One region of the Terasakiella sediminum genome, then DNA from elsewhere that is predicted to be linked to it. Evidence: predicted binding sites of a transcription regulator. Region 1 holds the regulator's gene; each other region holds the start of a gene.
The links. Region 1 encodes PhoB, which activates phosphate uptake and scavenging genes when phosphate is short. Its sites were predicted from a motif close to TNTCATAAAACTGTCA; they were not measured.

Region 1 (4,990 bases):
AAACCATAATTGCTGTCGGTTTCACGCTGAATGCTGGAATGGTGAACCCGGTGCATATCCGGTGTCACAAAGACCAGACGCAAAATACGATCCAGGCCAAGTGGCAATCTGAAATTTGCATGATTGAACATGGCCATGCCGTTCAGAATGACCTCAAACAATACCACTGAAATAGGATCAACACCCAACACCAGGATCAACCCCATTTTATAAAGCAGGGACAGAATAATCTCGATCGGGTGAAAGCGAATGCCCGTTGTGACGTCATAATCCAGATCAGCATGATGCAAGCGATGCAGCCGCCACAAGATTGGCACCTTATGCATCAACACATGCTGCACATAGATCATGAAGTCCAGCAATAGAACACCTATCAGAATGAAAGGCAAGTCCGGGACATTGATAGCTTGCAATAGACCTATGCCGTTGGCCTGAGCATAAATAGCAACACTTACCGGAACCCAGGGCAAAAGAATACGGGCAAAGATCGCGCCCAGGACCAGAATGCCAAGGTTTGAGAACCAGCGTTCTACGCGTTTATGATTGCGTTTACGCCGTGGCTTGAAAGTTTCCAGCAAGGCCATAACGACAAAGAGTATGCCGAAAACAGATAATCTGATGGTACTTTCGTGATCCAGTATGGCGTCCAACGGTTTATCCTGCCTTTGTTTGTTTCTTTTTCAAAGTCTCTCTAAAGAGAATAATGCCAACACCGGAAATTGTCATCAGGGCCCCTAGAATTTTATAGATGGTAAAGGGTTCACCCAGCAACAATACCCCTGCCCCTACGCCAATCATGGGGGCAAGCAAGGTAAAGGGAACAATCTGGTTTACATCCAGGCGATCAATCAGGCTGTACCAAAGATGATAAGCAAAGACCGATGAGCCAAGGATGGTATAACCTAGCAATACCCATGCACGCAGCGAAGCATTTTCGATAGCCTGAATCTGGTCTGTCTCCCACGCATAAGACATGGCTGCGATGAAAGGGATCGCCAGCAACCCCATCCATCCCATAATAGCCAATGGTGGAATATCTTTTAGCCTTTTAATCAAGATGTTCGCCCAGGCCCAGCAGAAGGCACAGACGATTACACTGATGATCGCGATGATGGTGCCACCCTGGGGTTCGCCTGCCAAAAAGCCTGCACCACCAAAGGCCAAGGCCATCCCGACGGAGCGTTTAAAACCGAGCTTATCTGCAAAGAAAATGGCGGCAAGGATAGAGCTGAAGGGCACCCCCAACTGCAACAGCAAGGCGACGGTTGCGGCATCTGCACCACGCAGTCCGACAAAGAACAATCCAAAGTGACCCACGCCTAAAACAAGGGCGACCGGAATGACCTGTTTAATCTGACTTAGGGATAACCGGAAAAACGGCAGCAGGATTAAGGCTGTTACCCCAAAGCGGATAACCGTCAGAGTAAGCGGTGGAATTTCTGTGACCGTCAATTTGATGGCCGCAAAATTAAACCCCCAGATCACCACGACACAGAGCGCCTGCAGGAAATCACGGGGGTTCATATTTTTTTGCCTGTGCTGATCATGCGCAGACTATGCATGGATTAGACAGTGGAGTCCAATGAATATCCAGCGGCACGGACCGTACGGATGAAATCCGGTTTGTCGTCAACGCCAAGGGCTTTGCGCAAGCGACGGATGTGAACATCAACGGTGCGGACCTCAACATGAATGTCGCGGCCCCAGACCTTATCCAGCAGCTGTTCGCGAGAGAATACCCGACCGGGACGTTCCATCAGAACACGCAGCAAGCGATATTCTGTTGGGCCCAAATGGATCGGTGTTTCATCACGCAGGACTTTATGTTCAGACAAATCCATGGAAATATCTTCATAGGTAAGCTTGTCTTCACTTAAAGCCGGGCTGGAACGACGCAGAACCGCTTTTGCACGTGCCACCAGTTCATTGGGGGAGAACGGCTTGACGATATAATCATCAGCGCCACTGTCCAGACCACGGATGCGATCACTTTCTTCACCGCGTGCTGTCAGCATGATGATCGGCAGGGACTTGGTTGTTTTGCGATCACGCAGGCGACGGCAAACTTCGATACCGCTTAAGCCCGGCAGCATCCAGTCCAGAATAACCAGATCAGGTTCTTCTTCTTCCACCAACAGCATGGCTTCTTCGCCATCCCCAACGCACATGGCGCGGAAATTTTCTTTTTCGAGATTATAGCGAACAAGTTCAGCCAAGGGTGGTTCGTCTTCAACGACCAGTACGAGAGGGTTCATAGCTCTTAACCCTCCAGGCCTTCAAAACTGGCATCATCGTCTTTTGGACGTTCTTCTTCCGGATGCTCACCTGTCACAAGAAAGTGCACGTTTTCAGCAATGTTTGTTGCGTGATCACCTGCACGTTCAACGTTTTTGGCGATGAACAGAAGGTGTGTACAAGGGGTGATGTTACGCGGGTCTTCCATCATGTATGTCAGAAGTTCACGGAACAGACTGGTGTGCAGCTGATCAACAACTTCATCCTGCTGACGGATATCCATGGCCTTGCGTTCGTCACGTTCAATGTAAGCATCCAGCACATTGTGGATCATGGATTGAACGAGGGACGCCATACGCGCAATCGTATGTACCGCACCGATTGGCGTGGCGTTTGACAACGTGATGGTGCGTTTGGCGATATTTTTGGACAAGTCACCAATACGTTCCAGATCAGATGATGTCTTAAGTGCAGCGATTACAGCACGAAGGTCATCTGCCACTGGTTGGCGCAGGGCCAGGATACGAGTGACTTCTGAATTAATTTCCATTTCCAGCTCATCGACCTTAATGTCATCGTGGATGACATCAGCCGCCAATGCTGTATCGCGTTTTACCAGTGCTTCTGAAGAACGACCAAGTAGAGATTCAGACAAACCGCCCATACGGGCAATTGCATTATCCAGGTGTGTCAGTTCAGAATCGTAAGATTTAACTGTATGTTCTACGGTATTCATTTATCAACCTTATCCGAAACGACCAGTGATGTAGCCTTTGGTGCGCTCATCCTGTGGTGAAGTAAAGATTTGTTCTGTTTCGCCATATTCCACGAGGTTACCCAGGTGGAAGAAAGCAGTTTGTTGAGAAACACGGGCAGCTTGCTGCATGGAGTGCGTCACGATGACGATGGTGTAAGACCCACGCAGTTCGTCGATCAGTTCCTCAATCTTTGCTGTCGCAATCGGATCAAGGGCAGAACAGGGTTCATCCATCAGCAGAACTTCCGGGTCAACGGCAATAGCGCGTGCGATACACAGACGCTGTTGCTGACCACCGGAAAGGCCTGTACCAGGCTCCAGCAAGCGGTCTTTGACCTCTTTAAGAAGACCAACTTTTTCCAGGCTGGTTTCAACAATTTCATCCATTTCGGATTTAGAATTGCCGATCCCATGCAAACGCGGTCCGTAAGCTACGTTGTCATAAATGGATTTCGGGAACGGGTTTGGCTTTTGGAAAACCATACCGATCTGAGCGCGCAGCAAAACTGTGTCAACTTGTTTGGACAGGATATCAACACCGTCCATGTGAATTTGACCAGAAACAGAACAGCCATCGATTGTGTCATTCATACGGTTCAGGCAACGCAGGAAGGTTGACTTACCACAACCAGACGGGCCGATGAAGGAGGTTACTTTACTTTTCGGAATATCAAGGTTGATCCCGAACAAAGCTTCTTTTTCACCATATTTAACGCGGACGTCTTCTGCTTTGATTTTGACTTCGTCTGCTGGAATTTCCAGGGAAGTTACTTCAGGCTTAGTCATCTCGTTATTGATATTAACAGTGTTGTCGATATCAATTGCATTCTCTTTAGTCATTGGTTTCATAGCTTTCGTTTCCATTATTACCAACGTCGTTCTAACTTTTTACGCAGAAGGACCGCCAAGGCGTTCATAGTGATGAGGAAGCCCAGCAACACCATAATAGCAGCAGAAGTCTTTTCTACAAAGGCACGTTCTGGGCTATCTGCCCAAAGATAAACCTGAACCGGTAACACTGTTGCAGGGTCAAACGGCGTGCCTGGTACGTCGGCGATAAAAGCCACCATACCAATCATAAGAAGGGGTGCTGTTTCACCAAGGGCCTGCGCCATACCAATGATGGTACCTGTAAGGATGCCTGGCAGTGCCAGTGGCAGCTGGTGGTGGAATACAGCCTGCATCTTTGATGCCCCTACCCCGATCGCTGCTTCCATGATGGAAGGCGGGATGGATTTAAGGGCAGCGCGTGATGCAATAATAATTGTCGGCAAAGTCATCAGGGCGAGTACAAAGCCCCCGGCAACAGGTGCTGATCGCGGCATCCCGAACAAGTTCAGGAAGATCGCCAGCCCCAACAGACCAAATACAATCGATGGAACAGCGGCCAAGTTGTTGATGTTGACTTCAACGATATGGGTAAATTTGTTTTTTGGTGCAAACTCTTCCAGATAGATGGCCGCAGCCACCCCAACCGGGAAGGACAGAACCAGCGTCACCAGCATGGTTAAGGCAGAACCAACCAGAGCACCACGAATACCCGCTTGTTCTGGTTCCCGTGAGTCCCCTGCTGTGAAGAAGTTTGTATTAAAGCGTGTTTCAACACGGTTTTCGTTTTCAAACTTTTCAACCCAGGCAATTTCCATATTGGAAATCGGACGTGTGCTTTCATCTTCGTCACGTTTAAATACGTCTTTGACCAGCATATCCACTTCATCAGAAGTCATCACCCAAACGGTCTGTTTGGTACCGATCAGGCTCGGATTTGAAACAACCAGGTCACGCAGGTCATAGCCAGCACTGGAACTCACCAGACCATAAAGTGTACGTTTGTCACGGCGTTTCTTTACATCCGGGAACATTTCACGAAGGGACGCTTTTACGATGGCAGAATAGTTTGCATGACGCAAAGCGGTCTCTTCACGCTTGCCTTCCGGGTCGATGACAGACTCATCCAGATAGAAATCCATCTGAACGTAGGTTTGACGAAAACCCGTA
Region 2 (4,990 bases), on a different contig from region 1:
GGTGCCGTCCATCAGGGTGTCGCCCTGCAGGCTGATCCACTGGCGCGTGAAAATCTGGAAGATATCTTGGGTGATCTGGCAGAAAACACATTGATCGTTGCCCTTGATCAGGCAACAGACCCGCAAAACATCGGTGCAGTACTGCGCTCTGCGGCTGGCTTTGGTGCGATCGCCGTTGTTATCCCCGACAAAAACGCCCCCGAAGTCACCGGTGCCATGGCCAAAGCCGCTTGTGGCGCCTTGGAGCGCATCTCCTTTATTCGTGTGACCAACCTGTCACGTGCAATGGAAGATTTGAAAGAAGCTGGGTTCTGGAGTGTGGGGCTGGATGGCTATGCCGAAATGCCCCTGTCCAAAGTCGATATGACAGGCAAAACCCTGTTGGTTATGGGATCAGAAGGCACCGGCCTTCGCCGTCTGACAAAAGAGAAATGTGATTTTCTAGCAAAAATTCCGATTTCTCAAGCCGTAGAAAGCCTCAATCTGTCCAATGCAACTGCCGTTGCCCTATATGAAATCGCACGTCAGCGAGAAAGTTAATTGGCAAAATAAGTCTCGTAAAGACCGTCTATAAAAATGGATGATTTCAGCCGTGACAGACAGTTGTCAAGATCGCGCAAGAAAGCTTTGCGGTCTGTAATGTTTTTCGAGCGCTTGGACACAGTGGCAAAGTAGTTCTTCGCCCGGATGGGCTTACCCGACAGTTTAATCTGATCCAGGGCGTTTTCCAGTTTGGCAACGGCACTAAAGGCCCCCATCCCGATCACGGCCACATCAATATGCCCCTGAATGAGACGTAGCAGCAGGCCACGTTCATTGGAAAAATGCGACACACCATGCTGCGCATTAAATTGCTGAAATTCATCAGACACCTTCAAGCCCAGCAAAGTGCCCACTTTCAGGCCAATCAGATCCTTCATTTCTGTATACTTAAAATCAGAATCTGCCCGGACAAACACACCGTAGCCATCATACAACAACGGAACCTCTGAATATTCCAGCCAGTCTTCCCGCCCCTTTCGATGGCTGAAAACCCAAAGATCAAGGCTGCCATCGCGCATCAGCTGCATCGCCCGTTTCATTGATGTCGCCACATGCTTGACCTTGATCTGATCCTCATCAAAGCATTTTTGCAGCATATCCATGGCATAGCCCTGTCCGCTCACCTGATTTTCTGCCTTGATAAAATAAGGCATCCATTCCAGGTCCGGCATATTTATTTGTGAAATATCATGGGCATGGGTGCGCTCTGCCCCAACAAGGGCAAACATCAAAAACAAACAGAAACGCCACAAAGATTGAATCATAATTACCGCTTCGAAAAAACTGATCCTGTTTTTATAAAGAACTCATCGCAAAGCGTAAAGAAAACATGATTTCGGCGCATTTTTCATGATTTTTATTTATTTATTTTTTATTTAAAATCAATCACTTAATAAAAAAACAAGACCAATCGCAACTTTTTTGTAAAAAACCTCTTGCGCAACCCAAAAGCCTGCGTTAAGTTCCGCCCGCTTTCGAGGGAAAGCAACACATTAAGCCTCTATAGCTCAGTTGGTAGAGCAACTGATTTGTAATCAGTAGGTCCGCGGTTCGAGTCCGTGTGGAGGCACCAGAATTTTCAAGGACTTAGCTTTAATTAGCTAGGTCCTTTTTCTGTTTCGGGGCACAAATGCACGACCTCAAGGTTTATCCCCCCTCCTGACCGAGACAAGATCACTAACTGAAAATCAATTCAGTTGTTCACCAATAACTGGACGCGATCACTTGAAAAGCTGGTAATCCCGTATTCAATTGGTTGGCCGACCACATCAACATCCACGCTTTCAGTTTGCAAAATGGGTTTGTTTTTGGCCTGTTTAAGCAAGGTTGCGATATTTGCAGTTGGCAACTGTGCGATGATGCGGGTGTATTTTCTTGTGTAATCCCGGATATCATAGTGTTTGAAACTTTCGGTAAGGGATTTTGTTTCTTCGAATATCTTTTCAATCCCTTTAAAACGATCAGCAGGCAAATAACTGACGGAATGTCCGAGCGGAATATCGTCGGCAACACTGATGGATTCCAGACGCACAACCGGCGTTGCGATTTTGATTTCCAGATTTTTAGCAACTGTCTTTGATGCTTTTTCGACGCTGGCCTTGATCAACAGTTTGTCTGGCAAACGATGGCGACCGGACACCGTTTGGGAGAAGCGGGTGCGAGTCCCCAGTGGATAATCCAGCACAGCTTCCTGAACAAACGTGCCGCGTCCCTGTTCGACGCGTGTGACATTGGATTCTGTCAGGGCGGCTATGGCGCTTCTGACCGTATGGCGATTCACCTCAAATCGGGCGGCCAATTCCTTTTCCGTCGGTAATTTTTCTCCCGGTTTGAACATGCCTTGCGCAATATCTCTGAGAAGCTGTCGTTCAATTTGCTTCCAGATCGCTTCGCCTTTTTCCCATTCCATAATCATGCCCCCAAATCAGCGTCACAAAACCTTCACCAACTGACAATTGCCAAGCTGATGGAGAAAACATATAACAAGAAAAGATATAGATGTCTAGATAAATATTGAATTTGTCGAAAGGAGAAACTGGTGAGTAACACACAGCAGACCAATGACGCCGCCCTTCAACAGCGCCAGCATTGGATTTCGATTTTAGCGCGCTCTTCAGCCGAAGAACTGCAATCTTTCTGGGACGGCCTTTCCCTGACCCAAAGCTATCGCCCCTTGCGCCAGCCGGAAACCGGATTGCTTATGGTGCGTGCCCGCGCAGGCGGTGTCGGCCAGCGCTTTAACCTGGGTGAAACGACGGTGACACGTTGTTCCGTCAGTCTGGAAAGCGGTGAAATCGGCCATTCTTACGTTACAGGCCGTGACAAGCGTCATGCCGAACTGGCTGCCGCCTTTGATGGATTGCTACAAAACCCGGACTGGCATACCCGCGTCATGGAAGATGTTGTCTCTGTCATCGAACGCCGCTTGAAAGAAACGCGCAAAACACGCGAAGCCAAAGTGGCTTCCACAAAAGTTGATTTCTTCACCATGGTACGAGGAGAAGACGCATGACCATCAGCGCCGAAACAGTAAATGGTTTCAACCTTGCGGGTTTTCAAAACCCAACCTTTGACGCAACCGAGGTTTTCCGTTGCGCCATGGACGCGATGGCACGTCCCGGCCAAATCCAGGACATGAAGGCCCTGTGCGCGTATCCAGACAGCCTGAATACACCGTCTGCCGCCTTGTTGCTGGCACTGGCCGATATGGAAACCAACATCTGGCTGTCCCCGGAACTGGATAGCGTGCAGGCCCGTGACTTCCTGGCCTTTCACACGGGATGTCGCATTGTGGAAGACCCGGCCCAGTGTCAGTTCGCCCTTATTGATGCACAAACATCCGTTGATGTTTTAAAACCGCTTACAATCGGGTCTGCAGAATTCCCGGATCGTTCAGCCACCGTGATTGTCAGCGTTTCAAGCCTCAGCAATGAAAACAGCCTCACCCTGACAGGCCCTGGGATTCAGGACACACAGTCCCTGAGCGTGGAACCTCTGCCCAAAGATTTCTGGGTCTGGTTTGCCAATAACCGCCCGACTTTCCCTTGCGGTGTGGACGTGATTTTTGCTTCTGAAAACCAAATTTGTGCCGTTCCCAGAACCGTGAAAGTGGAGGGCTGATTATGTATGTTGCTGTAAAGGGTGGCGAAAAAGCCATCGAAAATGCCCATAAACTTCTGGCGGAAGACCGCCGGGGTAACAAGGACGTCGACGAACTGCAGACCAAGCAGATTTCCGAACAGCTTGGGTTAGCCGTCAGCCGGGTCATGGCCGAAGGCTCGCTTTATGATAAAGAGCTATGTTCCCTTGCCATCAAGCAGGCACGTGGGGACATGATCGAAGCGATCTTTCTGATCCGCGCCTATCGCACCACCCTGCCCCGCTTTGCCTATAGCAAACCGCTCGATACATCGGCCATGCAGATCGATCGTCGAATTTCGTCAACCTACAAGGATTTGCCCGGTGGTCAGGTGTTGGGTCCAACGTTTGACTATACCCATCGCCTGATCGACTTCGGTTTGAATGAAGAAAGCGATGAAGCTCCGACCGCAAATCTATCTGAAACGCCGATGGACATCGACATGCCACGGGTTCTGGATAACCTTTTAAACAACGAAGGACTTATCCAGCAGGAACCGGTACATGAAGACGAAGAAAATCAGCCAGTGGGGGATTTGACCCGTGAACCCCTGGATTTCCCGGCAGATCGTGATATCCGCCTGCAGAACTTGGCGCGTGGTGATGAAGGATTTGTTCTGGCCCTTGGCTATTCCACCCAGCGCGGCTATGCCCGCAACCACGCCTTTGTCGGTGAAATTCGCTTCGGAAATGCCAATCTGGTGATTGAACCGGAAGAACTGGGCTTCCCCATTGATATCGGGGAAATTGAACTGACCGAATGTGAAACGGTCAACCAATTCCAGGGGTCCAAAAAAGAACCACCACAATTTACACGTGGCTACGGCCTCGCTTTCGGGCAGAACGAACGCAAGGTCATTTCCATGGCCCTTGTAGATCGGTCCCTGCGCGCGCGCGAAATGGGCGAAGATGTGGTCGCGGCGGCTCAGGATGAGGAATTCGTCCTGTCTCACAGCGATAACATTCAGGCCACAGGTTTCGTGGAACATATCAAGCTTCCTCACTATGTCGATTTCCAGTCAGAACTGGAACTGGTGCGTCGTATGCGCCGCGAAGCTGAGGAAAAAGACACACAAGAACAACAGGCGGCGGAGTAATTTCTCATGACTTATCATGACGCTTTTCAGTCCGAATATAATTTTGCCTATCTGGATGAACAAACCAAACGCATGATCCGTCGTGCCATCCTGAAAGCCATTGCTATTCCCGGCTATCAGGTGCCCTTTGCGGGTCGTGAAATGCCCATGCCTTATGGTTGGGGCACAGGTGGTGTGCAAGTAACGGCTTCGGTTCTGGGGCCAAACGACAC
Region 3 (4,990 bases), on a different contig from region 1:
TGTGTGTTGCGCTATTCATCTTGAAAAATCCGAAACTATAAAAAAGGAATTAATGAATTTTGATAAGGAAAACGGCACTCCTGTAATTGGAGTGCCGCATCCGAAAGGCGTCAGTCTTATTGAGCTGCAACCATGATGGCCAGGTCAGCCAGCTTCTTGTCGATTGCTGTCAGTTTGGTCATTTTGTCTTTTTTGTCCAAACCTTCGTTCTTTTCGATTTTCAGCTTGTTTTTAAACAGGGCAAGCTGGCGAACCGGGTAAAGCTGTGTGTTGTTGCTTTCCATGAACAGGCCCTGACCGTCAGAGATACCGCCCAGAACTTTCTTGGCGTGTGCAACGTCACCGATACGGCCATAGCCCAGGAAGAAGGCCTTGATTTTGGACTTCAGTTCTTTGGACATATCTTTGCGATAAACCATTGGGTCAGACGGGATCAGTGGTGACGTCCAGATAACCTTGATGTTTTTGGCAGCATCAGGGGCTTTGATTTTGGAGCGACCGATTTGCTCGGAATTGTTAGCCGCAACATGAACTTGCTTGTGTGCAACAGACATCAGGTTTGTTTCGTGGTTAGCGTTGCGCACTGTTTTGAAGCAAGACTTTGGATCAACGTTGTTTTGCGCAAACACATAGTAAGAAGGCACCAGGAAGCCGGACGTGGAGTTTGGATCACCGATACCGAAGTTCAGGGACTTGTCACATTTGAAGACATCTTCCAGCTTGTTGATGTGCTTGTTGTCAACGTGCGTGATGATGTGAGAGTAGTAACCTTGTGAACCGTCAGCTTTGGATGTTTGTGCGAAAACTTCTCCGCCGGAACGATCAACAGCTTCGATACCGGATTTGTTACCAAACCAGGCCAAGTGAACTTTACCGAAACGCATGGCTTCGATCACACCAGCGTAATCAGGGGCGAAGAAAGCGTTCACCTTCATGCCAAGTTGTGATTCCATATCCTTCATCAACGGCAACCACTGTTCTTTCAGGTTGGAAGTCGATTCAGTCGAGATGATACCGAAGTTCAGTTCTTTCGGGTCTTCTTTCAAAGCTTTGAAAGTCATGTCTGCTTGAGCCTGACCAGCTACCATAGCTGTGACTGCGATAGCGGCAGATGCAAGAAGTTTACGAAACATTGAGCTATACTCCTGTTAGCGTCATAGATTTTTGATAAAATGTAGAGGTAAAAATTCCGAAGATCAGGCAGTTGCAAGGGCGACAGCACCTTCGGGGAAATAGTCTTTTGCAGGTTCTTCCTGCTTATCGTTGCCGTACAGTTCCAGCGTATGATCGCCGTACAGCTGCTTTAGAAATTCCGGTGTCAGTTGTTCTGATGCACCGTCAAAAACGATTTGACCATCACGCATCGCAATGGTGCGTGGGCAGTATTGAAGGGCATAATCGACCTGATGAAGCGACACCAGCACGGTAACCTGGTCTTCCTGATTAACCCGTTGCAACGTATCCATCACTTTGCGTGAAGAGGCTGGATCAAGTGATGCAATCGGCTCATCCGCCAGAATAACTTCGGCCCCTTGTGTGATGGTGCGGGCAATGGCCGCGCGCTGCTGCTGACCACCGGATAAGGTAGAAGAACGCTGCGTGGCCAGATGATCAATCCCGACACGTTGCAAAGCTTCCATGGCACGTTGCTTTTCTTCCTGCGTGAAAAGACCAAGGGAGCCACGCCAGGATGGAATTTGCCCCAGATAACCCATCAATACGTTCGTTAAAACTGATAAGCGGTTCACCAGGTTAAACTGCTGAAAGACCACGCCGATTTGGGAACGAATTTTACGAATGCCCCGGCCCTGCTTGCCATTTTTCTGCATGGTTTGTCCGAGAACTGAAATCTCACAACATCCACGATCCCCATAAACCAATCCGGCAATATGACGGATCAAGGTTGATTTACCTGAACCGGAGGCACCGATCAGGGCAACCATTTCGCCGGGTTCAATATTCAGGGATACACTATTCAGAGCTTTGTTTTTACCAAATGTCTTGTGCAGCTCTTTAACGTTGATTGCGGACATGAAAAATACCTGTTCAATGATTTTGTCTGACAGGTATCTTAGACGAAAGTCGAAGACTCAAAGATGATCGCAAATTGAAGGTTTTATTAATTCGAAAGGATAGTCCATAAACAAAGCTGTATGTTGTCTAGATGAATTCCACTAAGATGATAGGGGGCGCCTATTCAACTAGATAATTTCCTTATGCAATTGATAAATATACCAAAACGATTGAATAAATCCCATCAAACCACTTTAAAGAAACTTCAATCAAATCGTATCAATATGACAAACAGGCTCTTGAAGTCTATTCTTTCCAATATAGATGCCCATTTCTAGTTTTCAGGAAGTCTTCCAGTATGATTTCCTCCTGTTTTAAAAAACCGCGTTCAGGCAACAAACCATCGCGAACCATTTCAATGACCGAGACTACTGAAGCAGAAGTCGTCCAGGCAATCGCGGTTCGCATTTCGCCTGCCACCATAATTGGGTAATAGGAGCGAACAAATTCTTTACGCATCAGGCGGTCATCAACGGTGCCTTCTGCGGATGCATGCACATAGACCACATCGTCATTGACCGGTGGTTTAGCATGAGTCAAAATTTCTCCCGCTTTGGCACGATCTTCCCGCATCAAAAGTTCATGAAAGAAGAAATTCATCAGCTTGGCGTGCCCCGGATAGCGAATGCTTTTATAATCCAGATTTTGTGCACGCCCTAGATAAGTTTCACACATGCTGCCAAGACCACCAGATGTCGTGAAAGCTTCGAACTGCATGCCATCGATATAGATGGTCTCCAGCCATTCCATGGGAGAAACCAGTTTGATCTCCCCATCTTCAATCACTTCGCAGTCATTAAGATATTCATTCACGACCCCTTCCGGCGACCAGTTAAAAGCATATCCCAGATGGCCCGTCGGGTTTTGCGGTAACGCGCCAACACGTAATTTAATCGCACGTATTTCGTCAAACTGATCCACCAGATGCGCCCCGACAATCCCGATAAACCCCGGGGCCAAACCACATTGCGGGGCCATGATGCCTTTCGACGTTTGGCTCAATTCCAGGATCGCCTTGGTTGTCGGCACATCTTCGGTTAGATCAAAATAATGCATACCCTGCATATGAGCGACCTTTGCCACACCCAGGTTCAGGTGATAGGGCAAACAGGAGAGCAATGCATCAAAGGGTTCCATTGCTTTGGACAGTTGATTTTCATCTGCAAAATCACATTGATCCATCGCGCAGGGCAAATTCTTTGAAAGTTGGCGCAGATCAAAGCCAGTGACATCAAATCCCGCCTCATGCAGTAAAGTTGCAGCCAACGCCCCGACTTTTCCCAAACCCAAAACGGCTATTTTTTGAAAACGCATGAAAGCTCACCCTGATGAATTGATCCTGTAAGTTCTTCTTTCTTATATGGTCTTCCAATTGAGTAATTGCGAACATATTTATTATCAGGACTCAACGGGAAATGTAATGGCTATGGACCCACCCTGTGCGATGGGTTTCTCCCTGGATTTCATCCAGAATATCCACATAACGCCAGACACCGGAGGCTTCAATCACTTCCAGTTCCGTGCCCTTTGGAAGTGGCGAAAAGTCCATTTTTTCATTATTTTGACCAGGCCCCGTACGCACATTCAAATTGGCTGTTGTTTGATACACTTGCGGTTCATCTTCATGACGCCCCAACGCCATAGACCGTAAATGATCCATATCTAACGCTGGCCCCGGGTCACTTTTGCGATTTGGCGCGATATCATCATGTCCGATAATGTCCTTAATCCCGTATTTTTCAACCAGGCAAAGACAAACCTCCTGCAAGGCCTGAATTTGTTCAGAACTGTATGCATGCCAGCCCTTTTCAGGCCCACCGTTTTTATGAGCTGCGACAATCACTTCATTGTCATCAACCGGATCCCCCCAGGTGGTACACCATCCACTGGCACGGCGTTCCAAAATACCGGGATTATCCAATTCAATCCCGATGGAAAAACTGTTCAATCCCGTGCGACCATCCCATCGGCTTACCCCGGCATGCCAGGTCCGTTGATTAAAAGCTGCCAACTGGGAGACCTCGCCAGAACGGGCAATCACCAAATGTGCCGAAGCTTTCGCTCTTTTATCACAAAGCCAATTGATCGAACTTTTCGCACTGCGCCCGGCCGTATAATGAATGACCAGAAACTCTGGCGAGATCTGTCCCCGCTTGTTTGGCGTTTCAAAATACGGAACTGCATTTGAACTGTCATCATATAGGCGATGCTTCAAAACCTTCATTGTCTCAACCTCACTGTTGGTTCATCAAAAATGACCATAATTTCAAGCAACGGAAATATTTAATGTCGTTAGGCTAAAAGACTACCTTTAAGCGCATTTGGATGATAGAGGAAAATTATAAACTTTACGCTTAAAAACCACTTTCACGAATAAGGACAGCCCCCACCGTTTCAACAAAACGCCCAATGATGCTCTCACGACTGGCAGGCAAAGACACTGTGCCAAAGCGAATGGTCGGCAAATCATTGATGTCATCTTGAGGGCTGAGGCGAACCTTATAGACAGCTTCTGTCGGCATAAAAGTATTTTTCCCGATTTCTCTCGCCGACAAATTACCGCCAAATTTTTCGATGAGACCGGGATGTTCCACATAGGCCGTATTGACCTTTGCCATATCCATCACGTTCAGAGGTACACTATCTGCAAAAAAATCATTGGCAACAAACAGCGCCGGTTCGTCTGATCGGATACGGTGATAGGCGTGTTCGCTTACATAAGCCAAGACTTCCAACTGATCCGTTTTCACCAAGCGCGCCATCAATTGTGTCTCAGCCAGCCAACGCCCCGTTGTCAAATTCGTTTCAACATCACGAATGGTACCCGCGTGTGGCGCACGTACGGTCAATTTTTCACGCAGCGCAGTCAAGCCATCAAGCCGAGTTTGTTCTTCCGCAATTTCCTGTTTCAGAATGT
Region 4 (4,990 bases), on a different contig from region 1:
GCCTTCATTACCGAACGCCAGCAGACAGAGCGGCAAACCGATATTACCCACATTGGGCCAGGACAGAACCTGCAGGAACGCACGTTGTGGCAGTTTTAAAACCGCCAGAATGATCGATGAAATAATGACAAAAGCGACATTGGCCAAAACAGCCGCCAGCCCCATGTCACTAAGCGTCGACATATCCAGTTCCACATTGGCGAGTGCATAAAACACCAAGCATGGCGTGCTGAAATAGGTCACGATGGCAGTCACCATCGGTGTGTCAAACGGCCGACCACTTTTGGACCAGCCATAACCGATGGCAACACACACAAATACAGGTGCGAGGATAGAAAATATTTCTGTAAACATAAACCTAACTGAGACTTGCAATACGGAGGATGTTTGTGGCCCCCGGCGTACCAAACGGTACCCCTGCGGTGACAACAAGGCTTTCCCCGCGCCCTGCAATTTTCTCAGCTTTGGCAACTTTTCTTGCACCTTTGACCATTTCGCTAAAATCCGCCGCATCCGGCGTAACAGAAGAATGGACGCCCCAGCACAAGGCAAGTTTACGAGCTGTTTCGACTTTGGGCGTTAAGCTCAAAATCATTGTTTCCGGTCTTTCACGGGCCACACGATACGATGTAGAGCCGGTCGTCGTATATGTCACAATTGCTTTGGCCTTAATGGTTTGGGCAACCTGACGTGCCGCGGCACTGATCGCATCATTATCGGTTTCTTCCGGAATAATACGGTCTGCTTCACGGGTACGTTTACACAATGGGTCACCTTCCACACGCTGGATGATACGGTCCATAATTTCAACCGTTTCAACCGGGTAATCACCCGCTGCTGTTTCTGCAGACAGCATCACCGCGTCGGATCCGTCATAGACGGCTGTTGCCACATCTGATGCTTCCGCACGTGTTGGTGCGGGCGCGCTGACCATAGAATCAAGCATTTGTGTTGCCACGATCACAGGTTTCCCCTGCTGTCGGGCCGTTGTAATGATACGTTTTTGCAGAATTGGCACGTCCTCAGGCGGTAATTCCACCCCAAGGTCCCCACGTGCAACCATAACAGCATCAGCCAACGAAACGATTTCTTCCAGGTCTTCAATGGCAGAAGGTTTTTCCAGTTTGGCAATGATTGAAGCTTTCTTGCCGATGATCTTGCGCGCTTCACGGATATCATCCGCTTTCTGCACAAACGACAAGGCAACCCAGTCCACACCAATGGACAGGCCAAACTTCAGATCCGTCATGTCTTTTTCAGTCAGCGCTGATAGAGGCAGAACGGCATCTGGAACGTTAACGCCTTTGCGATCACTTAATGTGCCATCCACCATCACTTCGGTTTCAGCAAAATCATTACCGCATTCCAGAACCTTAAGACGCATCTTGCCGTCATCCAGCAAAAGCATCATGCCCGGTTCCAGAACTTCGAAAATTTCAGGGTGCGGCAATGGCGCACGCGTCACATCACCTGGTTCGTCTGTCAAGTCGAGACGAAAACGACGCCCCATGCCCAACAAAGCAGATCCATCCTTAAAGGTCCCTAATCGTAATTTGGGTCCCTGCAGGTCCATCATGATACCGATTGGTCGTCCCTGTTCTTTCTCCACATCACGGATTGCATCATAGCGATCCTTATGATCTTCATGGCTGCCATGGGAGAAGTTCAGGCGGAAGACGTCAGCGCCAGCCTTAAACAACTGTTCGATACGCACGCGGGTGGAACTGGCCGGGCCGAGCGTTGCGATAATTTTTGCATTACGTGATCTTTTCATAAACTCAAGCATAGCGAGATGTGTTTAGATTTCCACAATATTTTCATGCTACACTAACAAAAATCACCAATCTTCACAGAGTTGTCACACAGAATTTAAATGTTTGAGTCCTTACAAAAACGCCTGCTGGGCAAAGCCTTGGGCAAAGAACCTGAAAAAAAACGCCGCCCTAAGAAAAAACAGACCGACTATCGAAGCGAGTCGGGCTTGGCACTTGATGACGCCATTTCCAAGCTGGAAGGCAGTGGTCAGAAGATGGATGACCTGCTTTCCCAAAATGAAGAACTACTCGCCCAGGTCAAAGCAGAAGCCGCCAAGAAAATGACACCGGAACGCCGGGCGTTAATTGAATCGGCGCAACGGGTACGAAAACAGCAGGCAAAAATACTGGAAGATTTGGATGATGAGACACGGGCGAAGCTTTATTTGACGGCGTTAAGGGCGTTTATGGGAAAGAAGTGACCCCCCTTCTCTTGTCATCACTTACAAATCCCGTGGCTTCACAAAGCCTTTCAACTCCCCACTTCTGATCGATACGTCCGCCCAGTCTTTGACATCAAACTGTAAATGCGCGCAAGCCGCAGTCGGATATTTATAAAGCATATCCTGCATCGCCTCACTTTCTGCTGGCTTGGAAAGGGCCGCTGCAAAATCTTCTATCCCCGGGTTATGTGCAATCAGCATAAGCGTTTCCACATCTGCCTCCACTGCCTGCACCAGCCCCATCATAGTCACGTGTGATGCCATATAGAGATCACGTGTCAATTCAACCCTGATGGGATGGGGATAGACTTTCAAGAGGTACCCCAATGTTTCACGCGTGCGCTGTGCGGTAGAACAAAAGATACAGTCAGGCAGGTTGACATTTTCGCTTAAATAGACAGCCATTTTTTCTGCCGCCTGATTACCCCGACCATTGAGCGGACGGTCAAAATCAATCAATTCAGGGTTAGCCCAACTGGATTTGGCGTGGCGCAATAACAGAAGATTTTTCATAAGGTTACCTTTGCAATTTACTGCAATAATTTGCTATACAGTAAGCCACTATCATAAAAGTTTCATCTTTTTAGATTACACCGCATATATTCGAGACCTATATAAACCGAACATATCCTGTTTGCGGCGCTGATTTCTGATTCAAAGGGGGCATCATCACATGAATGCACAAACACAAAAACAAGCACTCCCAAGCACCATATCCATGGACTCCCCGGATCGATTTATTAACCGTGAAATTTCCTGGCTGTCGTTCAATACACGTGTATTGGAAGAAGCCGATAATGAACATCACCCGCTCCTGGAACGCCTGCGCTTCCTTTCGATCTCTGCGGCCAACCTGGATGAATTTTACATGGTGCGCGTTGCAGGTCTGAACGGTCAGGTTCATGCCGGTGTAAAAACGCTCAGCTATGATGGCCTCAACCCGGCACAACAGCTGGATCAAATTCATGAGGCCGCCAACAAACTGGTAATGGGTCAGCAGGAACAATATCGCAAGCTGCGCGCCTTGTTGCTGAAAGAGGGCATCAAGGTTTTGAAAAGCCAGGATGTGCCCAAACGCGACATCACCTGGCTGGAAGAACATTTCATTCAACAGATTTTCCCATCGCTAACGCCACTGGCAATTGACCCGGCGCACCCCTTCCCGTTCATTCCGAACCTGGGGCTTGCGATGATGTTCTCCCTTGAATCCACGATTGATCAGCAACCGCTGAAAGCCATGGTACCGCTGCCGCAGATGCTGCCGCGCTTTATCCGCCTGCCGGACTATGGCAAGACCATCCGCTTCATGCCAATGGAACAAGTGATTGACTTGTTCCTGGACCGTCTATTCCCGAACTATAAAGTGATTTCTTCCGGTCTGTTTAAAGTCATCCGTGACAGCGAGATGGAAATCGACGAAGAAGCCGAAGATCTGGTACGCACCTTCGAAAGCGCACTGAAACGCCGTCGTCGAGGGTCTGTCATTCGTTTGTCAATTGATTCTGAAATGTCAGAAGACCTGCGTGATCTGGTAATCGATGAGCTCAACGTGGATATGGAAGACTGCTTCGTTCTGGACGGACTGCTGGGTCTGGCAGATACGAAAGAACTGATCGCGGATGAACGCCCTGATCTACAATTCAAGCCCTATAACGTGCGCTTCCCGGAGCGTATCCGTGACTTTGGCGGCGATTGTTTTGCCGCCATTCGCAAAAAAGACTTTGTGGTTCATCATCCTTACGAAAGCTTTGATGCAGTTGTGCAGTTTGTCTTGCAGGCTGCGCGTGATCCAAATGTAGTTGCAATCAAACAGACGCTTTATCGCACCTCCAACAATTCCCCCATCATTAAGGCCCTGATGGAAGCGGCCGAAGCGGGAAAATCTGTCACAGCAATGGTGGAACTGAAAGCGCGCTTTGACGAAGAAGCCAACATTCGCTGGGCACGTGATCTGGAACGTGCCGGCGCCCAAGTGGTCTATGGCTTCGTTGATAAAAAGACACACGCCAAAATTAACCTTGTGGTGCGCCGCGAAGGTGAAAAACTGCGCTCATACGTTCACTTGGGCACTGGCAACTATCACCCGATTACGGCCAAGATTTATACTGACCTGTCTTTCTTCTCGTGTGATCCCGGTATTTGTCGAGATGCGACCAAGCTATTCAACTATATGACGGGCTATGCCGAACCTGAAAAAATGGAAAAAATGGAATATTCGCCACTGACCTTGCGCGACACCATTATTGACGGCATTAATAATGAGATCAAAAACGCCAAGGCCAAAAAGCCAGCGGCTGTCTGGGCGAAGATGAATTCGGTCGTGGACCCAAAAATCATCGATGCGCTTTATGAAGCCTCCCAAGCCGGCGTACAGGTTGACTTGGTGATCCGTGGCATTTGCTGCCTGCGCCCAGGTGTGCCGGGTCTTTCTGAAAACATCCGGGTGAAGAGCGTGGTTGGTCGTTTCCTTGAACATTCCCGCATCGTCTGTTTTGGCAACGGTGGCAAGCTGCCGAACCCGAAAGCAAAGATTTACATTTCTTCTGCGGACTGGATGCCGCGTAACCTGGATCGCCGTGTAGAAACCCTGATCCCGATTGAGACAGAAACCGTTCACCGTCAAATTCTGGATCAGATCATGCTGGCGAACCTGAAGGACGAAGCCCAAAGCTGGGTCCTAAAAGCCGATGGATCGTTTGATCGCGTTGAAGCTGATGAAACCGGGTTCTCGTG

Region 2: phnF (phosphonate metabolism transcriptional regulator PhnF) is a predicted target of PhoB. The motif match lies at 2,472-2,487, and genes of this name have one in related genera.
Region 3: phnC (phosphonate ABC transporter ATP-binding protein) is a predicted target of PhoB. The motif match lies at 2,109-2,124, and genes of this name have one in related genera.
Region 4: RYZ26_RS13215 (RNA degradosome polyphosphate kinase) is a predicted target of PhoB. The motif match lies at 2,820-2,835, and genes of this name have one in related genera.

The regions. Positions count from the first base shown of each region.
Region 1 covers NZ_JAWLVJ010000004.1:56,604-61,593, reverse strand. The annotation lists gene RYZ26_RS03945 (sterol desaturase family protein) at 1-650, opposite strand, end outside; gene RYZ26_RS03940 (DMT family transporter) at 655-1,524, opposite strand; gene phoB (phosphate regulon transcriptional regulator PhoB) at 1,566-2,255, opposite strand; gene phoU (phosphate signaling complex protein PhoU) at 2,261-2,971, opposite strand; gene pstB (phosphate ABC transporter ATP-binding protein PstB) at 2,981-3,778, opposite strand; gene pstA (phosphate ABC transporter permease PstA) at 3,859-4,990, opposite strand, start outside.
Region 2 covers NZ_JAWLVJ010000014.1:1,519-6,508, forward strand. The annotation lists gene rlmB (23S rRNA (guanosine(2251)-2'-O)-methyltransferase RlmB) at 1-540, shown strand, start outside; gene RYZ26_RS12025 (substrate-binding periplasmic protein) at 537-1,307, opposite strand; tRNA gene RYZ26_RS12030 (tRNA-Thr) at 1,540-1,615, shown strand; gene phnF (phosphonate metabolism transcriptional regulator PhnF) at 1,736-2,452, opposite strand; gene phnG (phosphonate C-P lyase system protein PhnG) at 2,582-3,055, shown strand; gene phnH (phosphonate C-P lyase system protein PhnH) at 3,052-3,663, shown strand; gene RYZ26_RS12050 (carbon-phosphorus lyase complex subunit) at 3,666-4,778, shown strand; gene RYZ26_RS12055 (alpha-D-ribose 1-methylphosphonate 5-phosphate C-P-lyase PhnJ) at 4,785-4,990, shown strand, end outside.
Region 3 covers NZ_JAWLVJ010000014.1:14,238-19,227, forward strand. The annotation lists gene phnE (phosphonate ABC transporter, permease protein PhnE) at 1-19, opposite strand, end outside; gene phnD (phosphonate ABC transporter substrate-binding protein) at 117-1,133, opposite strand; gene phnC (phosphonate ABC transporter ATP-binding protein) at 1,197-2,033, opposite strand; gene RYZ26_RS12115 (saccharopine dehydrogenase family protein) at 2,320-3,387, opposite strand; gene RYZ26_RS12120 (N-acetylmuramoyl-L-alanine amidase) at 3,479-4,297, opposite strand; gene RYZ26_RS12125 (HlyD family efflux transporter periplasmic adaptor subunit) at 4,428-4,990, opposite strand, start outside.
Region 4 covers NZ_JAWLVJ010000016.1:25,008-29,997, forward strand. The annotation lists gene RYZ26_RS13195 (AEC family transporter) at 1-354, opposite strand, end outside; gene pyk (pyruvate kinase) at 359-1,774, opposite strand; gene RYZ26_RS13205 (hypothetical protein) at 1,874-2,236, shown strand; gene RYZ26_RS13210 (SixA phosphatase family protein) at 2,258-2,770, opposite strand; gene RYZ26_RS13215 (RNA degradosome polyphosphate kinase) at 2,931-4,990, shown strand, end outside.